4 regions of the Bradyrhizobium sp. USDA 3650 genome follow, and region 2 is predicted to be linked to each of the others. Evidence: predicted binding sites of a transcription regulator. Region 2 holds the regulator's gene; each other region holds the start of a gene.
The links. Region 2 encodes LexA, which represses DNA repair genes until DNA is damaged. Its sites were predicted from a motif close to TGTTCNNNNTGTGTTCNG; they were not measured.
Positions count from the first base shown of each region.

Region 1 (4,488 bases), 2.0 Mb from region 2:
GCGGACCGGCGCCAGACACCGCGGCTGGTGCAGCGGCGCCAGCGGCGTCAACGCCTCCAGTTTTGCGGTGACATCGTCCGTCAGCTCGACCGGAGCGGAATAGTCCGGACCGCCATGGACGACGCGATGGCCGACGGCGCGCAAGCGATGGTCGCCGAAACGATCCTCGATGAAGCCGAGCACGTCGACGAACAGATGATCGCTGTCCGCATCCGATGCTTCCCTCCGTCTCTCGAACAGGTCTTCGCCCGCGGGGCTCTTCACGACGAGCCGCGGCTTCGTCTCGTGCTCGTCGAGCAGGCCCTTGCAGAGCAGGGTGGGCTCGGCCGCCGAGATCTCGAACAGGCCGAATTTGATGCTCGACGATCCCGAGTTGAGAACGAGAACGGTGTTCAACATGGCTGCTGTCAGTCGCCTGCCTCCGCCGGCGTGTTGCCGCCGGCGCTGTTCTGCCAGACCCACTCCTGGATTTCCGGCATGTCCTCGCCGTACTCGCGCACATAGCGCGAATGCTCGATCAGCTTGTCGCGGAATTGCTGCTTCACCTGCGCCGCCTTGGTCGCGAGCCCCGGCACGCGCTCGATCGCCTCGATGGCGAGGTGATAGCGGTCGAGCTCGTTGAGCACGACCATGTCGAACGGCGTCGTCGTGGTGCCTTCCTCGGCAAAGCCGCGGACGTGCATGCCGGCGTGGTTGGTGCGGTTATAGGTCAGCCGGTGGATCAGATAGGGATAGCCGTGATAGGCGAAGATCACCGGCTTGTCGCGGGTGAACAGGCCGTCGAAGTCGCGGTCGGACAAGCCGTGCGGGTGCTGCTCCCTGGGTTGCAGCGTCATGAGGTCGACGACGTTGACGACGCGGATCTTCAGCTCGGGCAGCGCCTTGCGCAGCAGGTCGACGGCGGCGAGCGTTTCCAGTGTCGGCACGTCGCCGGCGCAGGCCATCACGACATCGGGCTCGCCATTTGCGTCTTCCGTGCCGGCCCAGCTCCAGATGCCAATGCCGGCATCGCAGTGCGTGGCTGCCTCCTGCATCGACAGCCATTGCGGCGCCGGCTGCTTGCCGGCCACGATGACGTTGATGCGGTCATAGGTGCGCAGGCAGTGATCGGCGATCCACAGCAGCGTGTTGGCGTCCGGTGGGAAGTAAATGCGGACGACGTCGGCTTTCTTGTTGGCGACGAGATCGACGAATCCGGGGTCCTGATGGCTGAAGCCGTTGTGGTCCTGGCGCCAGACATGCGATGTCAGCAGATAGTTGAGCGAGGCGATCGGGCGTCGCCACGGCAGATGCCGGGTCACTTTCAGCCATTTGGCATGCTGGTTGAACATGGAATCCACGATGTGGATGAACGCCTCGTAGCAGGAGAAGAAGCCGTGCCGGCCCGTGAGCAGGTAGCCCTCCAACCAGCCCTGGCACAGATGTTCGCTCAGGACTTCCATCACGCGTCCGTCCTGGGCGAGATGCACGTCGTAAGGTTTTGTCGGCTCCATCCAGACGCGTTCGGTGGCCTCGAACACCGCATCGAGCCGGTTTGAGGCGGTTTCGTCCGGGCCCATGATGCGGAAGTTGCGGGCCTCGGCGTTGAGGCGGATGACGTCGCGCAGGAATTTGCCGAGCTCGCGGGTTGCCTCCGCCACGATGCCGCCCGGCTGAGGGACCTCGACGGCGAAGCTGCGGAAGTCCGGCAGCTTCAGCTCCTTCTTCAGAAGGCCGCCATTGGCGTGCGGATTGGCGCCCATGCGGCGATTGCCTTCGGGCGCGAGCGCCTGGAGCTCGGCAACGAGCGCGCCGTTCGAGTCGAATAGCTTTTCCGGCTCGTAGCTGCGCATCCAGTCTTCGAGAATCTTCAGATGCGCCGGGTTCTCGCGACAGTTTGCTACCGGCACCTGATGTGCACGCCAAAAACCCTCGACCTTCTTGCCGTCGACTTCCTTGGGGCCGGTCCAGCCCTTCGGGCTGCGTAGCACGATCATCGGCCAGCGCGGGCGTTCGACGCTCTCGCGGCCGTCGCGGGCGTGCTGCTGGATCGACCGGATGCTGGCGAACGCGACATCCAGCGCGTCCGCCATGGCCTGATGCATCGGCTTGGGATCGTCGCCCTCGACGAATAGCGGCTCGTGGCCGAGCCCGCGGAAGAGATCGCGGATCTCGTCGTCGCGCATCCGCCCGAGCACGGTTGGGTTGGCAATCTTGTAACCGTTGAGATGCAGGATCGGCAGCACCGCGCCGTCATGCGCAGGATTGAGGAACTTGTTGGAGTGCCAGGACGCCGCGAGCGGGCCGGTCTCGGCCTCGCCGTCTCCGACGACACAGGCGACGATCAGGTCGGGATTGTCGAATGCCGCGCCATAGGCATGCACCAGCGCGTAACCGAGCTCACCGCCTTCGTGGATCGAGCCGGGCGTTTCCGGTGCTGCGTGACTCGGGATGCCGCCGGGGAAGGAGAATTGCCTGAACAGCTTGCGCAACCCGTCGGTATCGCGCGCAATATCGGGATAGATCTCGCTGTAGCTGCCTTCGAGATAGGTGTTGGCGACCATGCCGGGGCCGCCGTGACCGGGACCGCAGACATAGATCACGCTCAGGTCCAGCGCGCCGATGACGCGGTTGAGATGGGCATAAATGAAGTTCAAACCGGGCGTCGTGCCCCAATGGCCGAGCAAACGCGGCTTGATGTGCTCGGGCCGTAACGGCTCGCGCAGCAGCGGATTGTCGAGCAGGTAAATCTGCCCGACGGAGAGATAGTTCGCGGCGCGCCAATAGCGGTCGAGCAGATCGAGGTCGCTGCTCGCTGCGGCCAATTGTTGTTGATTTGTCATGTTCCTGCCGACCTTCACCCGGGATCGTCACCAACCGAGTTCCGGCGAGATCGATCCTTCGGCTGCATCAAACGAGATCGCCGTGACGCCACTGTTGCGTGAGGTCAAAAGCGGGCGCGCGAAGTTTGGGCAGCTCTACTGTGCATGGGGTTGTTTTCACGTTTTTTGGTTTGTGTTCTTGATTTGTTCCATCGACGTGCTATCTTGGCTTCATGAGTCCAGCATCCTCTCATGCTCTCAAGCACCCGCCGGTCACGGCGCCCTCCGAGCCGGCGGGTGCGCCTTCTGACTTCCCTGAGCTGGCGGTCGCCATCGACCGCCAGCGCAGGCGAGGCCGGGGCGCGCAGTCCAACGCCAGCGGCCGCTTTGAGGCCGAGGCGCGCGTCGCATTCGACGATGGCTGGCAGAGCCTTGAAGAGCTGCCTCCGTTCAAGACCACGGTCGGGGTCGACACCTCGCGCAAGGTGATCACCCGCAACGAATCTCCCGACATCGGCTTCGACCGTTCGATCAATCCCTACCGCGGCTGCGAGCACGGCTGCGTCTATTGCTTCGCGCGGCCGACCCATGCCTATCTCGGCCTGTCGCCGGGGCTCGACTTCGAGTCGAAGCTGTTCGTGAAGCCCGAGGCGCCGGCGCTGCTCGAGAAAGAGCTTGCGGCGCCGGGCTACGAGCCGCGGATGATCGCGATCGGCACCAACACCGATCCCTATCAGCCGATCGAACGCGAGCGCAAAATCATGCGCGGCATTCTGGAGGTGCTGGAACGCGCCGGCCATCCCGTCGGGATCGTCACCAAGTCGGCACTGGTGACCCGCGACATCGACATTCTCGCGCGCATGGCCAAGCGCAACCTCGCCAAGGTCGGGATCTCCGTGACCTCGCTCGATCCCAAGCTGGCGCGCACCATGGAGCCGCGGGCGTCCACGCCGTCGAAGCGGCTGGAGGCGCTGAAGCAGCTTTCCGAGGCCGGCATTCCGACCACCGTCATGGTCGCGCCCGTGATCCCCGCGCTGAACGATTCCGAGATCGAGCGCATCCTGGATGCCGCCGCCCATGCCGGCGTCAAGGAGGCCTCCTACGTGCTGCTGCGGTTGCCGCTCGAGGTGCGCGATCTCTTCCGCGAATGGCTGATGGCGAATTATCCGGACCGCTATCGTCATGTCTTCACGCTGATCCGCGACATGCGCGGCGGCCGCGACTACGACGCGAAATGGGGCGAGCGCATGAAGGGCACCGGCCCGATGGCCTGGACCATCGGCCGCCGCTTCGAGATCGCCTGCGACAGGCTCGGGCTGAACAAGCGGCGCTCCAAGCTGACGACGGATCATTTTGCCAAGCCGAAGCGGAACGGCGATCAGCTCAGCCTGTTCTGAGGGACGAAGTGGGAGAGGCGTCGTATGAGCAAGGAACTGCCAGCTCCAATCCCGCGGCTCACCGTCATTACGCTAGGCGTGAATGACATCCGCGCCAGCATTGCCTTTTACGACGCGCTTGGTTTCTCGCGCCGGCTCAAGGCGACCGGCGAGGCCGTTGCGTTCTATGACACCGGCGGTCCGGTGCTCGCGCTGTTTCCCTGGGATCAGCTCGCGGTCGACGCCAAATTGCCGGATCATCCGAGGCCATCGACGTTTCGTGGCATGACGCTCGCGTGGAACTGCCGCGC
Region 1 covers NZ_JBSRZG010000001.1:2,233,138-2,237,625, reverse strand. The annotation lists gene ACVIN2_RS10620 (acetate/propionate family kinase) at 1-399, opposite strand, end outside; gene ACVIN2_RS10615 (phosphoketolase family protein) at 408-2,822, opposite strand; gene ACVIN2_RS10610 (PA0069 family radical SAM protein) at 3,035-4,198, shown strand; gene ACVIN2_RS10605 (VOC family protein) at 4,223-4,488, shown strand, end outside.
Region 1: the regulator LexA is predicted to act here: its motif matches at 2,996-3,013, upstream of ACVIN2_RS10610 (PA0069 family radical SAM protein).

Region 2 (4,488 bases):
GCCGATCCGCTGCCCGACAAGGATCAGGGGCCCAAGGCGCCCGACGTAACTCCCGGGCAGCCAGGGAGCTGATCGATCCAGGCCCGGGGCGCTCGTCGTTCTCGCCCTTCCATGACCACTCTCCTGCCGATCTGTCGGGTTCTTCGGATCATGCCGCGACGCGCGCGATCCTGCCTTCCGGAACAATGTGAAGCGGCGGGATGACTGCGCGCGCTCAGCCGTTTTTGCCTCTGCGCCCGCGCTCGGCTAGAAGATTTGCGGAACATTCGCCCGAACGTGCCGAGCAGGAGTTTTCGCCGTGGCCTTGATGCCGGTTTCTGACGCGCTTGCCGCGGTGCTGGCGGGTGCAGAGCCGCTGCCGGAAGAAATGATCTCCCTCGACGAGGCCTACCATCGCGTGCTCGCGCGTGACGTCGCGGCGCGGCGCACGCAGCCGCCGCAGGCGATGTCGGCGATGGACGGCTACGCGGTGCGCGCGGCCGATGCCGCGACGATCGATTCGGAGCTCACCGTCATCGGCGAAGTCGCGGCAGGCCGACCGTTCGCGGGGACGGTCGGCGCCGGCGAAGCCGTGCGGATCTTCACCGGCGGCGTCGTTCCCGGTGGCGCGGACGCCGTCGTGATCCAGGAGGATACGGTCGCCGCCGGCAAGCGCATCACGATCAAGGAAGCCGCGATCGCCGGTCGGCACATCCGCGCCGCAGGCGTCGATTTCCGCGAGGGCGACGTGCTCCTGCGCAAGGGAAGTCGTCTCACCGAGCGCGACCTCGCGCTCGCCGCCGGGATGAACCATCCGCACCTTGCCGTTTTCAGGCGTCCGAGGGTCGCCATTCTCGCCACCGGCGACGAGCTGGTGATGCCGGGCACCACGCCCGGCCACGGCCAGATCGTCTACTCCAACGGCTACGCCCTGCACGCGCTCGCCCGCAGCGAGGGCGCCGAGACCATCGACCTTGGTATTGCCGCCGACACGCTGGAGGCGACCACCGCCGGCATCCGCCGCGCCCGCGAGAGCGGCGCCGACATCCTGATCACGACCGGCGGCGCATCGGTCGGCGACCACGATCTGGTCCAGCAGGCACTGAGGGAGGAAGGCATCGCACTGGCGTTCTGGAAGATCGCGATGCGGCCAGGCAAGCCGATGATGCACGGGCGGCTCGGCGCAATGGGGGTGATCGGCCTGCCGGGCAATCCCGTGTCGTCCTACGTGTGCGCTTTCCTGTTCATGGTGCCGCTGATTCGCGCCCTGTCGGGCCGTTCGGTGATTCACCATCGCCGTGAACGCGCCGTGCTCGGCCGCGAAATCGGCGCCAACGACCAGCGCGAGGACTATCTGCGCGCGCATCTGGAGGAGCGTGACGACGGCACGCGCGTCGTTCTTCCCGTCAATCATCAGGACTCTTCGCTGCTTGCGAATCTCGCTGCAGCACAAGTACTTCTCGTGCGCGCACCGTTCGCGCCGAAGGCCGAAGCCGGCACGGCTTGCGAAGTGTTGCGGCTCCCCGTCTGAGCGTCCGGCAATGCGCGTTCCGCGAACTTTGCTCTGTTCACGGTAAATTAAGCAGTTGCGGAACATGTATCGAACATATAGTGTCCGTTCATGATTTGTTTCGAGTATGTAGCGGCTTATTGCCGAACTCTGCGTCTCGGAATCGGACGACATCAACCGGGGGACTTTGGTCGAGATGTTAACGCGCAAACAATACGAGCTTCTGCGGTTCATCAGTGAACGTCTGAAGGAAAGCGGCGTGCCGCCCTCCTTTGACGAGATGAAGGATGCGCTCGATCTGCGCTCGAAGTCGGGCATCCATCGCCTGATCACGGCGCTCGAGGAGCGTGGCTTCATCCGACGCCTGCCCAACCGCGCCCGTGCGATTGAAGTCATCAAGCTGCCGGAGCTCCAGGCAGCCGCAGGCAGCCGCCGCGGCTTCACGCCGAGCGTCATCGAGGGCAATCTCGGCAAGGTGCGTGCGAGCTCCAGCCTGCCCGCGGACGACGGCGAACGTCCCGTCGCGGTGCCGGTGATGGGCCGCATCGCGGCCGGCACGCCGATCGAGGCGTTGCAGACCCGCAGCCATACTATCAGCGTACCGCCTGACATGCTCGGCTCGGGCGAGCATTACGCGCTCGAAGTGCGCGGTGATTCCATGGTCGAGGCCGGCATCCTTGACGGCGACATGGCGCTGATTCAGCGCAACGAGAGCGCCGATACCGGCGACATCGTGGTGGCGCTGATCGACGACGAGGAAGCGACGCTGAAGCGCTTCCGCCGCCGCGGCGCCTCGATCGCGCTCGAGCCCGCCAACGCGGCTTATGAGGTCCGCATCCTGCCGCCCAACCGGGTGAAGATTCAGGGCAAGCTGATCGGGCTTTACCGGAAGTACTGATACCGGGCGTCCTTGATACCGGGAGTCCTTAGTATCGGGAGTACTTCATACGGGAGGTGCTTGGCGCCTCGCGCGCTTCCTACCGGCATCGCCGGTCAGATTGGAGCGGATCATCGTCCGCTCCGGCTGGATAGTCGTTCTGGTTCTGCACAGACTATCCGGCCCCTCCTTCGGCTGGCTCCTCGCGACGCCCACGAAACAGCACCGCTTCAAACGGCACCGCTTCGCGGCTCGAGTTCGAGGAAACACCATCCGGCGATCAAGTTCGACCGCCGCAGCCAAGCCGGCGATATTCGCGCACGCGCCTCCCGAATGCATCGCAACTCGCTTTGTTCCTATTGAACTCGGGAAAGATAATGTGATCGCGGCTCGCGGAAACCAGCCGCAGATTTGCCCACAACCAAGCAGAGCGTTCATGCTTCAACTCTGATAGAGGCCTGCGCCTCGATTAAGAGACGCGGGTTGCTATCCCAGCATGAGGAGCACCCGATGTGTGACTACAGCCTGCATGCCGTCGCGTCGCGACCCGCCGAAGTCGGCGAGACGATCGTCACGACAAGCTTCCGCGGCACCTCGACGCGCGGCTTCGCCTCGGCAGCCGATCCGTCCGTTGCCGTCTGCCTGCTGCCGGGAACGGAGCTCGCCTTCGCCGACGACGTTCGCTACGACAATCGCTGGATCTGGACGCGCACCATCAATTCCCGCGTGGGCAAGTTCGGCAAGATCGACCCGCACGTTCCCGACCGCCATCATGACGCGATCGAATTCCCCGACGGCAAATATGTGCTGGTGACGCAGCTCGTCGAAGGCCAGCGCGCGACCGTGTTGCAGCTGCCGGTAACTCAGTCGGTCGCCGAGCGAGAGCACAAGGCGCAGATTATCGCCGACCGGCAGCCGACCGTCAGGCACCTGCCGATCGGCTGACACAGCCGCCTCCGGCTACGAGGTCGGAGGTCAGGATTGAATTGCCATCGCCGGCCGTGGCCGGCGAGATGGCGTGGTTTGCGTCCGCGAAAACCAATCGGATGGACCAAGCCCGCACCTCTCCGCCGCACGAAGTTTGAGCCGCCCTGCCTGAATTTTGAACGTCCGCTTCGCAGCCAAATGACCGATGCTGTCAGGGCTTGAGACGGCGGACACGCTCGATGAAAACCTTCCTTCGCGTCGTTGAACTCTGGGTGCCCGATCGGACGCGCACGCGGCTGGAGTTTGGTGGCGGTCTCTATGGCGAAGGGCTGTCCGCGTTCAAGGCCGTCAGCGAAGAGCTGCACTTCGGATATGACGAGGGACTTCCGGGCAAGGCCTGGGCCGCGGGCCGCCCCGTGATCCTCACCAAATTCGCCAACTCCTATTTCAAACGGACCGATCAGGCGCTCGCGGCCGGCCTCACCTGCGGCGTCGCGGTGCCGGTGTTTGCGGGTGAATTCCTGCAAGCCGTCATGGTGCTGTTCTGCGGCGAGGACCAAGCGCATGTCGGGGCGATCGAGCTCTGGCACAACGACCCTGATGCCTCCCACGAGATGGGGCTTGTCGACGGCTATTACGGCACCGCCGACATGTTTGAATTCAACTCCCGCCACACCAGATTTCCTCGCGGCTTTGGCCTGCCTGGCCGCACCTGGAAGGCGGGCCTGCCGCTGATCATAAAGGACCTGCACGACGCCAGGAGTTTTCTGCGCTGGGAGGACGCGGCCAAGGTCGGGATCAATTTCGGCGTCGGCGTGCCCTATCGGACGGGCGCGGACCAGACCTGGGTCCTGACATTCCTCTCCGCGCAGGCCACGCCGATTGCGCGACGCTTCGAGATCTGGATCCCGAACGAGACCCGCTCGGCACTGGTGTTCCGCGCCGGCGATTGCAGCGCGCAGACCAACCTTGCCGCGCTCTATGCGGATAAATCCATTGCCAGAGGCGAAGGCAGCATCGGCGGGGCCTGGGCCACCGGCATGCCCGCGCTCAACGACGATCTGGTGCATGACGGCTCGGTCGCCGGTCACGAAGCCTGCACATCCGGACTGAGCCGAATGGTGGCCCTGCCGGTCATCGGCAATTCCAGGCTCGACGCCGTACTGGCCTGGTACTTGTAACCGATCCGATCAAT
Region 2 covers NZ_JBSRZG010000001.1:231,324-235,811, reverse strand. The annotation lists gene ACVIN2_RS01125 (hypothetical protein) at 1-72, shown strand, start outside; gene ACVIN2_RS01120 (molybdopterin molybdotransferase MoeA) at 299-1,510, shown strand; gene lexA (transcriptional repressor LexA) at 1,686-2,387, shown strand; gene ACVIN2_RS01110 (hypothetical protein) at 2,877-3,311, shown strand; gene ACVIN2_RS01105 (GAF domain-containing protein) at 3,533-4,474, shown strand; gene ACVIN2_RS01100 (ComEC/Rec2 family competence protein) at 4,484-4,488, opposite strand, start outside.

Region 3 (4,488 bases), 7.3 Mb from region 2:
AGTCCGGCGCGCTGTGTGGCGCCGGCAACGGTCAAATCTGTCGTCGAAACAAGGTGTGTCATGCCAATGACTTCACGATGGCGTCGTCAAAACAGACCCGTAACGCCACAGCCGATCATTGGTCAGATGCGTGCCACCCCACCAGCGGTCGATCGGATTGTGGCGACTGAAATCCTCCTGGTGAGCCAGAACAGCCTCCCCGAACTCGGTCAGTGACAACCGGCTGCGGAGATAGACCTCGTGCCGAGCTCTTAAATTTTCGCGATCGATTGTGCGCAGTTCGTCGCCCAGCCCGGCCACTACGGGCCTGGGGCCGAGCGCGAGCCCCTCGAGCAACGAACCCAACTCAAATTCTCCGAACACATATGTTCGCCGATGCGAGCGCAGGTGAAACAACGAACCCGTGTTCGCAAACCCTCTGGCAAGCATCTCCAAGAACCGCATCTCGGTCGCACCGAGTCCCGTCGAAGGCGACGGGAGTTCTGCCAAGAGATCGAGCAAGGCCGGGCGCAGCATCAGCAATGCACTGAGATCCTGGTAAAGGAGATCGACGCACGCCTCAGGGGTCATTGCGCGGTAGGCCGACCACGCCAACCGGGCAGTCTCGAACTCCTGGGCCCTAACAGGCACGACATGAATGTGCGGCTCGGATGCAGCGAGATCCTCACCGTGTGCTGTCGTCAGCTCGGATGCCACAAGTCGAAGTTTAAGCTTTCCCACCAGCGAGGAGCAGGAGCTGAGGTGGTCCAGCAGGCAGACGAGCTGCAATTGATCCCGGGGAGCTGGGTCGAACCAAAGTTCAACCACGTCATATTGCTCGCAGAAGTCCGCAAGCGACAAGTCTTTGCGATCCTTGATGCTCTTGGGCCACCGGATGCCCCAATCAGACCAATGATCACCCGGCCCGAGATTCGCCGAACGCGGCGCGAAATAGGCTGCGAGCTTCTCGGGCGAGGGCAGCGGTCCCCACTCAAAGTGAAACGAGGACGAGATGACAAGCTCCGCCAACCCGGATCGTGCGAGCTGGCCTCCGGACGAACTGGTCAAGATCAGACGCTTCATCGCACCACCCGGTGCCCCCACGCAAAACGAAACAGGCGCCGAAGACGTCGGCAACTCAACGTCCTCAGCGCCCGCTCCTCGCGAAAAACTCTACTGTTGAAGCTTACTCGTCGCCCGGCTCTTCGCCGTCGGCGTCACGCTCGGGGCTGCCGGCGAGAATCTGCTCGGCGATCAGACCGGAGTTCTGACGGATCGAGGTCTCGATCTTGGCGGTGATGTCCGGGTTGGCCTTCAGGAATGCTTTCGAATTCTCGCGGCCCTGGCCAAGACGCTGGCTGTCATAGGAGAACCATGCGCCGGATTTCTCGACGATGCCGGCCTTGACGCCGAGATCGAGGATCTCGCCCATCTTGGAGACGCCCTCGCCGTACATGATGTCGAATTCAACCTGCTTGAACGGCGGCGCCAGCTTGTTCTTGACGACCTTGACGCGCGTGGTGTTGCCGACCACTTCGTCGCGCTCCTTGATCGCGCCGATGCGGCGGATATCGAGGCGGACGGAGGCATAGAATTTCAGCGCGTTGCCGCCGGTGGTGGTTTCCGGCGAGCCGTACATCACACCGATCTTCATGCGGATCTGGTTGATGAAGATCACCATGGTATTGGACTTGTTGATGGACGCCGTCAGCTTGCGCAGCGCCTGGCTCATCAGGCGGGCCTGCAGACCCGGCAGTGCATCGCCCATCTCGCCCTCGAGCTCGGCCTTCGGCACCAGGGCCGCGACCGAATCGATCACCAGCACGTCGACCGCGCCGGAGCGCACCAGCGTGTCGCAGATTTCCAGCGCCTGCTCGCCGGTGTCCGGCTGCGAGATCAGGAGCTCGTCGATGTTGACGCCCAGCTTGCGCGCATAGACCGGGTCGAGCGCGTGCTCGGCGTCGATGAAGGCGCAGATGCCGCCCTTCTTCTGCCCTTCCGCCACCGTGTGCAGCGCCAGCGTGGTCTTGCCCGAGGATTCCGGCCCGTAGATCTCCACGACGCGCCCCTTCGGCAGGCCGCCGATCCCGAGCGCGATGTCGAGCCCGAGCGAGCCCGAGGAGACCGCCTCGACGTCCATCGAACGGTCGTTCTTGCCGAGCTTCATCACCGAGCCCTTGCCGAACTGCCGCTCGATCTGGGAGAGCGCGGCGGCCAGAGCTTTACTCTTGTCCATGGAAGATCCTTCGACGATACGCAGGGCAGTGGTGGACATTGGGTCGTGCTCCTTATGGCGAGGATTCGCTAGAGGGACAAACGGCTGGCGAGGCGGCGCGGCGATAAAATCAATGTACCCCATTTGTTCTAGGTTCGCAATATGTTCTTTTGCGGATTTGCGCGTTAAATGACGCGCATCAAAGACGGATGCCCCGCGCGCCGTCAGAATTCCGTAATCCTGCGGCACCGAACCTTTTCGCGGTCTGCGGCCTTCTCTTGCATGGGAGTCTTGGACGGGACCGCAACTCTGGGGACCTCAGTCATGACGAACAACACGCATCACGATACGAGCCGGCGCAATCCACTGCTGGAGGCGGCGCAGGAGGAGATGCGCAAGTTCGAGCGCAAGGAAAACGAGTTCCGCAAGAAGGACCGCGAAGAGCGTGCCGCCGAGCTCCGTTTGCCGCTGGACGCGATCAAGGTTCACTAAAGCGGCCACGACGAGGGCTTAGGAGCTGACCGAGCAGGCCTACCGACTCGGCAGGCGGCGGTGTTTGGCGCCGGGACCGCGCTGGCGACGGTGCCCGAGCGACCGCCATTGATCTCACGGAGATCGACACGGGAATGGGGATTCGCAGGGCCTTGGAGGTGAAATCCGAGGCGATAAGGTACCTGAATACTACCACTAACTCATTGATTGAACGACGGAATTTTCCGGCAGGCTACTGTGCATGGGGTTGTTTTCGTGTTTTTTAAAAAGGCGCGCACGGGCCTTTCCACCCCCGGAGCCGTCCCGGCACCCAACATCGCCTACAGCAGAACCAGCAACCCGATGCCGATCACCAGCACTACGAAGCCAGCCGCCGTCGCGGCGGCGAATGACCGCTCTACGTTGTCCATGATGCCACCCCGTTGCCGGTGCGCCACGTTTCCCCCATGGCACCACCGTCGCTGCGGAATCTCGCCTGCGGTTGTGTCCTGAGTTGTGCGAACGGATGTCGAAATTGGGACCGGTGCGGGGCCAGTCTGCGGCCCCCGCGCCCTGGCTTTCGCTGCCACCGTCGGGCCTTGTCAGGCTGTCGTAAGCTGAGCCGGCTAGGGTCGCCTGGCTATGGTGTTGCAGCCCAGCACCTCAGCCTCCAATAACCTTCTCCCCGCTTGGTTCTTCCAAGCGGGGTTTTTTCATGCTGATTTCCTTGCCGATTTCTTTGCCGATTTTCATGCCGATTTTCATGCCGGCCGGCCGGTTTGCGAGCCGGCCTCCTCCTGCGTCAGACGCAGCGAGAAGGCGCGGATCGCCGGCGCCGCGAGCAGCACGATCGGCAGCATCGCCGCCCATGCGATCAGCCACGACACCATCCAGTGCGCGAGGAAGTCCAGCGCGTTCCCTGCGGGAAAGCTGGCGATGCCCGCGGCGACCAGCGAGGTCAGTCCGGACTGGATGATTCCGAACACGAAATGAGAATAGCGGCGGGGAATGCCCAGCATGACGCGCCCATGTTGCTGACCGTCATCGGACCAAGCAAGGCACATGCCGCCGCGTTCCGGAAGGCGCCCTTACCCATCCCAGGAACTCTGTTCATGGCCGGAGAACCACGGAGAGGTCTCGCGCCGCCGCCGGCGGCGGTAGCGCGTGCGTTTGCGGGATAGCCGTGCGCTATCCGGGGCTTACCGACAGATTAGCTTTCCCAGGAATATTATGCCGCCCAGCATGTTCTCAGTGATGGAAGTGAATCGTGGGAGAAGGCCATGAATCACAGGGGCGTCGAGTTCACCGTCGCCAAGACGGCACTTCCCGGCATCTGGCAGTGGCAGTTCCGGATCGGCGAGCAGATCAAGACCGGCCGGACCGAGACCAAGATCGATCTGTTGGCGATCCGGCGGGTGCAGCTGCGCATCGATCGCGAGCTGAAGGCGATCGGGCGCGACACGGCCTGAGCGGCAAGCCTAAACGGCAGGACCGAGATCGGCGGCGGCTGGCGCGCCCCGGCGCGCCGCAGCCGTCATGGCCTATAGGACGCAGCGGCGCCCATGGGGCTATTCCGTAGCCGACCGGAATTGATCTGCCGACGGTTTGGGATTGGACTGCCCGCGATTATGGCCGTGGGGACGGAGCCATCAGGCGCGATCGGTGCGAACCATGCCGCTCTACTTCTTTCGAATCCGGAACGGCCGCTATTCCGGCTGTGCCGACCAGGCGTCGGAATTTGCCGATCGCGATCTGGCCTGGAAGGAGATGACCAGCGTCTGCGCCGACATGGCCGCCGGCATCGCCCGCAAGCTCCAGGAAAA
Region 3 covers NZ_JBSRZG010000001.1:7,576,033-7,580,520, reverse strand. The annotation lists gene ACVIN2_RS35670 (hypothetical protein) at 73-1,062, opposite strand; gene recA (recombinase RecA) at 1,166-2,254, opposite strand; gene ACVIN2_RS35660 (hypothetical protein) at 2,519-2,686, shown strand; gene ACVIN2_RS35655 (DUF2798 domain-containing protein) at 3,427-3,684, opposite strand; gene ACVIN2_RS35650 (hypothetical protein) at 3,946-4,134, shown strand; gene ACVIN2_RS35645 (DUF6894 family protein) at 4,337-4,488, shown strand, end outside.
Region 3: the regulator LexA is predicted to act here: its motif matches at 2,347-2,364, upstream of recA (recombinase RecA).

Region 4 (4,488 bases), 5.3 Mb from region 2:
ATCAAACCGATCCTGCGCCTTGCCGACGCCGCCGAAAGTTTCGGCAAGGGCCGCGAGGCGCCGAATTTCCGCCCGCGCGGCGCGCGCGAGGTGCGGCGCGCGTCGGTCGCTTTCCTCGAAATGAAGTCGCGCATCGAGCGGACGATGGAGCAACGCACCGCGATGCTCGCCGGCGTCAGCCACGATCTGCGCACGATCCTGACGCGGTTCAAGCTCGAGCTGGCGCTGATCGGCGACAGCCCCGAAATGGAGGGCATGCGCAAGGACGTCGACGAGATGTCGATGATGCTCGAGGACTACCTCGCGTTTGCTCGCGGCGATTCCGGCGAGCAGTCGCAGCCGACCGACATGGCGCAGGCGCTCGAGGAGCTGCGCAGCGACGCCGAACGCCACGGCCACATTGCGACCGTCGCGTTCAACGGACTGCCCGTGGTCACGGTGAAGCCGGCCTCGTTCAAGCGCTGCCTTGCCAACCTCGTCACCAACGCCGCCCGCTACGGCAAGAGCATCGCCATCACCGGCCAGCGCGATCACCGTTATTTGACCGTGACGGTCGACGACGACGGACCGGGCATTCCCGCCCATTTGCGCGAAGAGGTGTTCAAGCCGTTCCTGCGGCTGGACAACGCCCGCAACCAGGACGAAGGCGGCACCGGCCTCGGCCTCGCCATCGCCCGCGACATCGCGCGTTCGCATGGCGGCGACATCACGCTTGGCGATAGTCCGATGGGCGGATTAAGGGCGAGCGTGCGGATACCGGTGTAACCGGTGATGTAGCCCGGACGGAGCGCAGCGCAATCCGGGCTACGATCCTCCTTACTTCGGCAGCAGCGCCTTCAGCTTGTCCATGTCGCGCACGTTCATCTTGAAGCCGCCGGGCATCACGATGTCGCCGGGCTTCTGGTCCGGCTTGCAGGCCCCCAGCCATTTCGCTTCGAGCTGCATGGTGGTGTCGCGGCCTGCCGCGCCGGCAGCGCCGCCTTGCGCGTGCGACGACGTCTTCACCGTATAGGCCGAATTGAAATCGCCGGTGATCTCAGCATGCGAGGTCGTGCTGATGCCGGCGACATTGCACTCGGAATCGCTGACATAGCCGGCTGCGGTCTTCTTGATGTCCTGCTTGGCGCAGATCTGCTTGGCCATCGGGGAGATGTTGTTGTTCATCTCCTTGTCGACGGTCTCGTCGGTGCAGTGCTGCATGGTCATCTCGGGCACCGGCGTGCCGGTCCTGACCATCTTCAATTCCCACAGGCCCGCCTTGCGCACCGGCAGGTCGTCAGCGCGGGCGCTGGCTGCCGACAAGACGAGGCAAAGGGCGGAGCCGAGCAAAGCGAGTTTGCGCGTCATGTCGGAAGCTCCCAGCTGAGAGGTAGCGGCGTTGCGAAAGCGCCTCAGTAGAGCGTGCGGATCGGCTGGTCGGCGGCGCCATAGGGCACCCAGCGGCAGGAGAACGAGATGTAGCCGCCCTCATAGGCCTGCATCGCCAGGAATTTGGCGACCTTGCCGTAGCGCGCACAGTGATCGACCGCCACCTGCCGCGCATCGACCTGGGTTGCCATCGAATAGGCGATGATGCCGCCGGTATCGTTGCCCTTGAACGGAGGCACCGGGAGGAGATCGGCGCGCGCCGACTGGCTCGCCATCATACCCAAGGCAAGTAGGCCCGCGGCCGCAATGATTCGCATTCCCGTCACTCCGATTGGTTGGCGGTAGTTTACGGTGCTGGCGCGACGGAGGAAAGAACCGAAGACCCCTCTAACGCAGCATTGCGGTCAACTCGTCGGCAAGTGTTGCCGCGCTGCACTTGACCTCCCCCGGCCTTCGCGGCACCGTCCGACCCTCGCAGATCATGCTGTCTGGATTGCCCATGCGCGCCTCGACCTTCCTGAAATCGCTCCGCTTTGCCGCCGTGCTCGGCCTTCTCTTCGGAGCGCTGTCGCTCGGTGAGGCCAGGGCCGCCAATCCGCTGGAGCTGAATTTCTGGCTGAGCGGGCCGCGCTATGACGGCAACGTCTCCGAATGCGACAGGGCGCTGCCGACGATCGCCAGCCAGTTCTGGGAGAAAGAAAGCTCGTTCTGGAATTCCTCGTTGAAGATCACCGGCTTCGCCGCGGTTCACGAGACCGCGTTCCGGCCCTGGGCGTCCGACAATATTCCCCGCCGCTATTGCACCGGCGAGGCCATGCTCACGGACGGCAAGATGCGCAAGGTGCACTTCTCCATCGTCGAGGATGGCGGCTTCGCCGGCTACGGCCAGGGCGTCGAATGGTGCGTGGTCGGGCTCGACCGCGACTGGGCCTACAACCCGGCCTGCCGCGCCGCCAAGCAATAATTGCTCTGATCCCGACCGATCAGGCGGCCGAACGACGGTCGCCCGAAATTTGTTCTTGAAATGTTCTTATCGCCTGCTAGGCTCGTCTGCACAGTCTAGTTGAGGGGCGTCGCCATGTTTCATTCCAGATTGCATTCGTTCTCCCGCCTGATGATCTCGCTGACGCTTGCGGCCGGGCTGGCTGCGTTGGCCGGTGGCGCAAAGGCCCAGGACAAGCGGCAGAACACGCCCGGCGAGTTCGATTTTTACGTGCTGTCGCTGTCATGGTCGCCCTCCTTCTGCGAAGAGGCGGCGGAGCGCGGCGGCCGCTCGCAGATCCAGTGCAGCGGACGGCCCTACGCTTTCGTGGTGCATGGTCTGTGGCCGCAATATGAGAACGGTTTTCCGGAATATTGTCAGCGGCCGTCGCCGCGGCTGAACCGCAGCATCGTCTCCTCCATGCTCGATCTGATGCCGGCGCCGGGGCTGATCTTCAACGAATGGGACAAGCACGGCACCTGCTCGGGGCTCGCCGACCGCAGCTATTTCGAGACGATCCGGAAGGCCCGCGCCGCGATCAAGATTCCGGCCGAATATCTCGATCTGTCGCAGGCCAAGACCGTGGCGCCGGCGGAGGTGGAGGAAGCGTTCATCAAGGCCAATCCGGGCCTCAGCAATGCCGCCGTCTCGATCACCTGCAACCGGACGCGGCTATCGGAAGTCCGCATCTGCCTCAGCAAGGACCTGCAATTCCGCGCCTGTGAGGAGATCGACCGCCGCGCCTGCCGCCGCGAGCAGGTGGCGATGCCGCCGATCCGGGGTGGCTAGCCCAGGCATCGTGCCTCTTTGCTCAAGCCGCCACGTGGCGTAGTGCTCTTGCATGAATTACCGCCACGCCTTCCATGCCGGCAGCTTCGCCGATGTCATCAAGCACATCGTGCTGGCGCGCATCATCACTTATCTCCAGGACAAGCCGGGTGCGTTCCGCGTCATCGACACCCATGCCGGCGCGGGCCTCTACGATCTCGAAAGCGACGAGGCGCGCCGCGGAGGCGAGTGGCTGACGGGTATTGCGCGGCTGATGCAGGCGCGGCTGTCGAACGACGCCATGGCGCTGACCAAGCCCTATCTGGACATCGTCCGCGCCTTCAATCCGAAGGGTGAGCTCAAGGCCTATCCGGGCTCGCCGCTGATCGCACGCGGCCTGCTGAGGCCGCAGGACCGCCTCTTGCTCTGCGAGATCGAGCCGAAGGCGCGCAAGGCGCTGATCGGCGTGCTGCGCCACGACGAACAGGCCCGCGTGGTCGATCTCGACGGCTGGATGGCGTTGCCGGCTTTCGTGCCGCCCAAGGAACGGCGCGGGCTCGTGCTGATCGACCCCCCGTTCGAGGCGAAGGACGAGTTCGAAAAGCTTGAAGAGGCCTTCTCGGCGGCTTTCGCGAAATGGCCGACCGGTATCTATGTAATCTGGTATCCCGCCAAGAGCCGGCGCGCCACCGACGCGCTGGTGCAATCAGTGGCGCGGCTCGCAGCCGCAGCAAAGCCGCCGGGAAAATGCCTGCGCCTCGAATTCAGCGTGGCGCCACAAGCTGACGGGGCAGCCCTCACCTCCAGCGGCCTCTTGATCGTCAATCCTCCTTACACACTGCACGGCGAGCTCAAGACGATCCTGCCCGAGCTGGAAATGCCGCTCGGCCAGGGCGGCGCTGCCAGATTCCGATTAGAGGTGCCGAGGCCGTAACACTCCGGCATCTTGGGAAAAATATGCAGGAGCGGTGGTCAATCTGCAGAGAACCGTATTATGCTGTTGCGGTGACTGGCTTTACGTTCCGCTTCCGCGAATGGTTGCGGCGGAGTGAAGGCCTAAGAAAGATCCAGTCGGACCGAATGGTCTGCCCAAGGATGGCCAGCTCCCGGGCTTCGTAAGGCCCGGTCATGTCGTGACGTGCGTCTGCGTCACGACGGAGGAGCAATGAGGGGGAGTTTCCCGATGGCCATGACGGGAACGGTCAAGTTTTTCAACGGTGAGCGCGGCTACGGATTCATCAAACCGGACGACGGGGGCCGCGACGTCTTCGTGCATATTACTGCTGTCGAGCGAGCCGGACTGAAGGACCTCGCCGAAGGACAGCGTATTACTTTCGAAGTCGAACCGGACAAGAAGGGCAAGGGGCCGA
Region 4 covers NZ_JBSRZG010000001.1:5,547,312-5,551,799, reverse strand. The annotation lists gene ACVIN2_RS26015 (ATP-binding protein) at 1-765, shown strand, start outside; gene ACVIN2_RS26010 (DUF3617 domain-containing protein) at 817-1,347, opposite strand; gene ACVIN2_RS26005 (hypothetical protein) at 1,392-1,685, opposite strand; gene ACVIN2_RS26000 (hypothetical protein) at 1,868-2,332, shown strand; gene ACVIN2_RS25995 (ribonuclease T2 family protein) at 2,447-3,139, shown strand; gene ACVIN2_RS25990 (23S rRNA (adenine(2030)-N(6))-methyltransferase RlmJ) at 3,192-4,052, shown strand; gene ACVIN2_RS25985 (cold-shock protein) at 4,302-4,488, shown strand, end outside.
Region 4: the regulator LexA is predicted to act here: its motif matches at 2,383-2,400, upstream of ACVIN2_RS25995 (ribonuclease T2 family protein).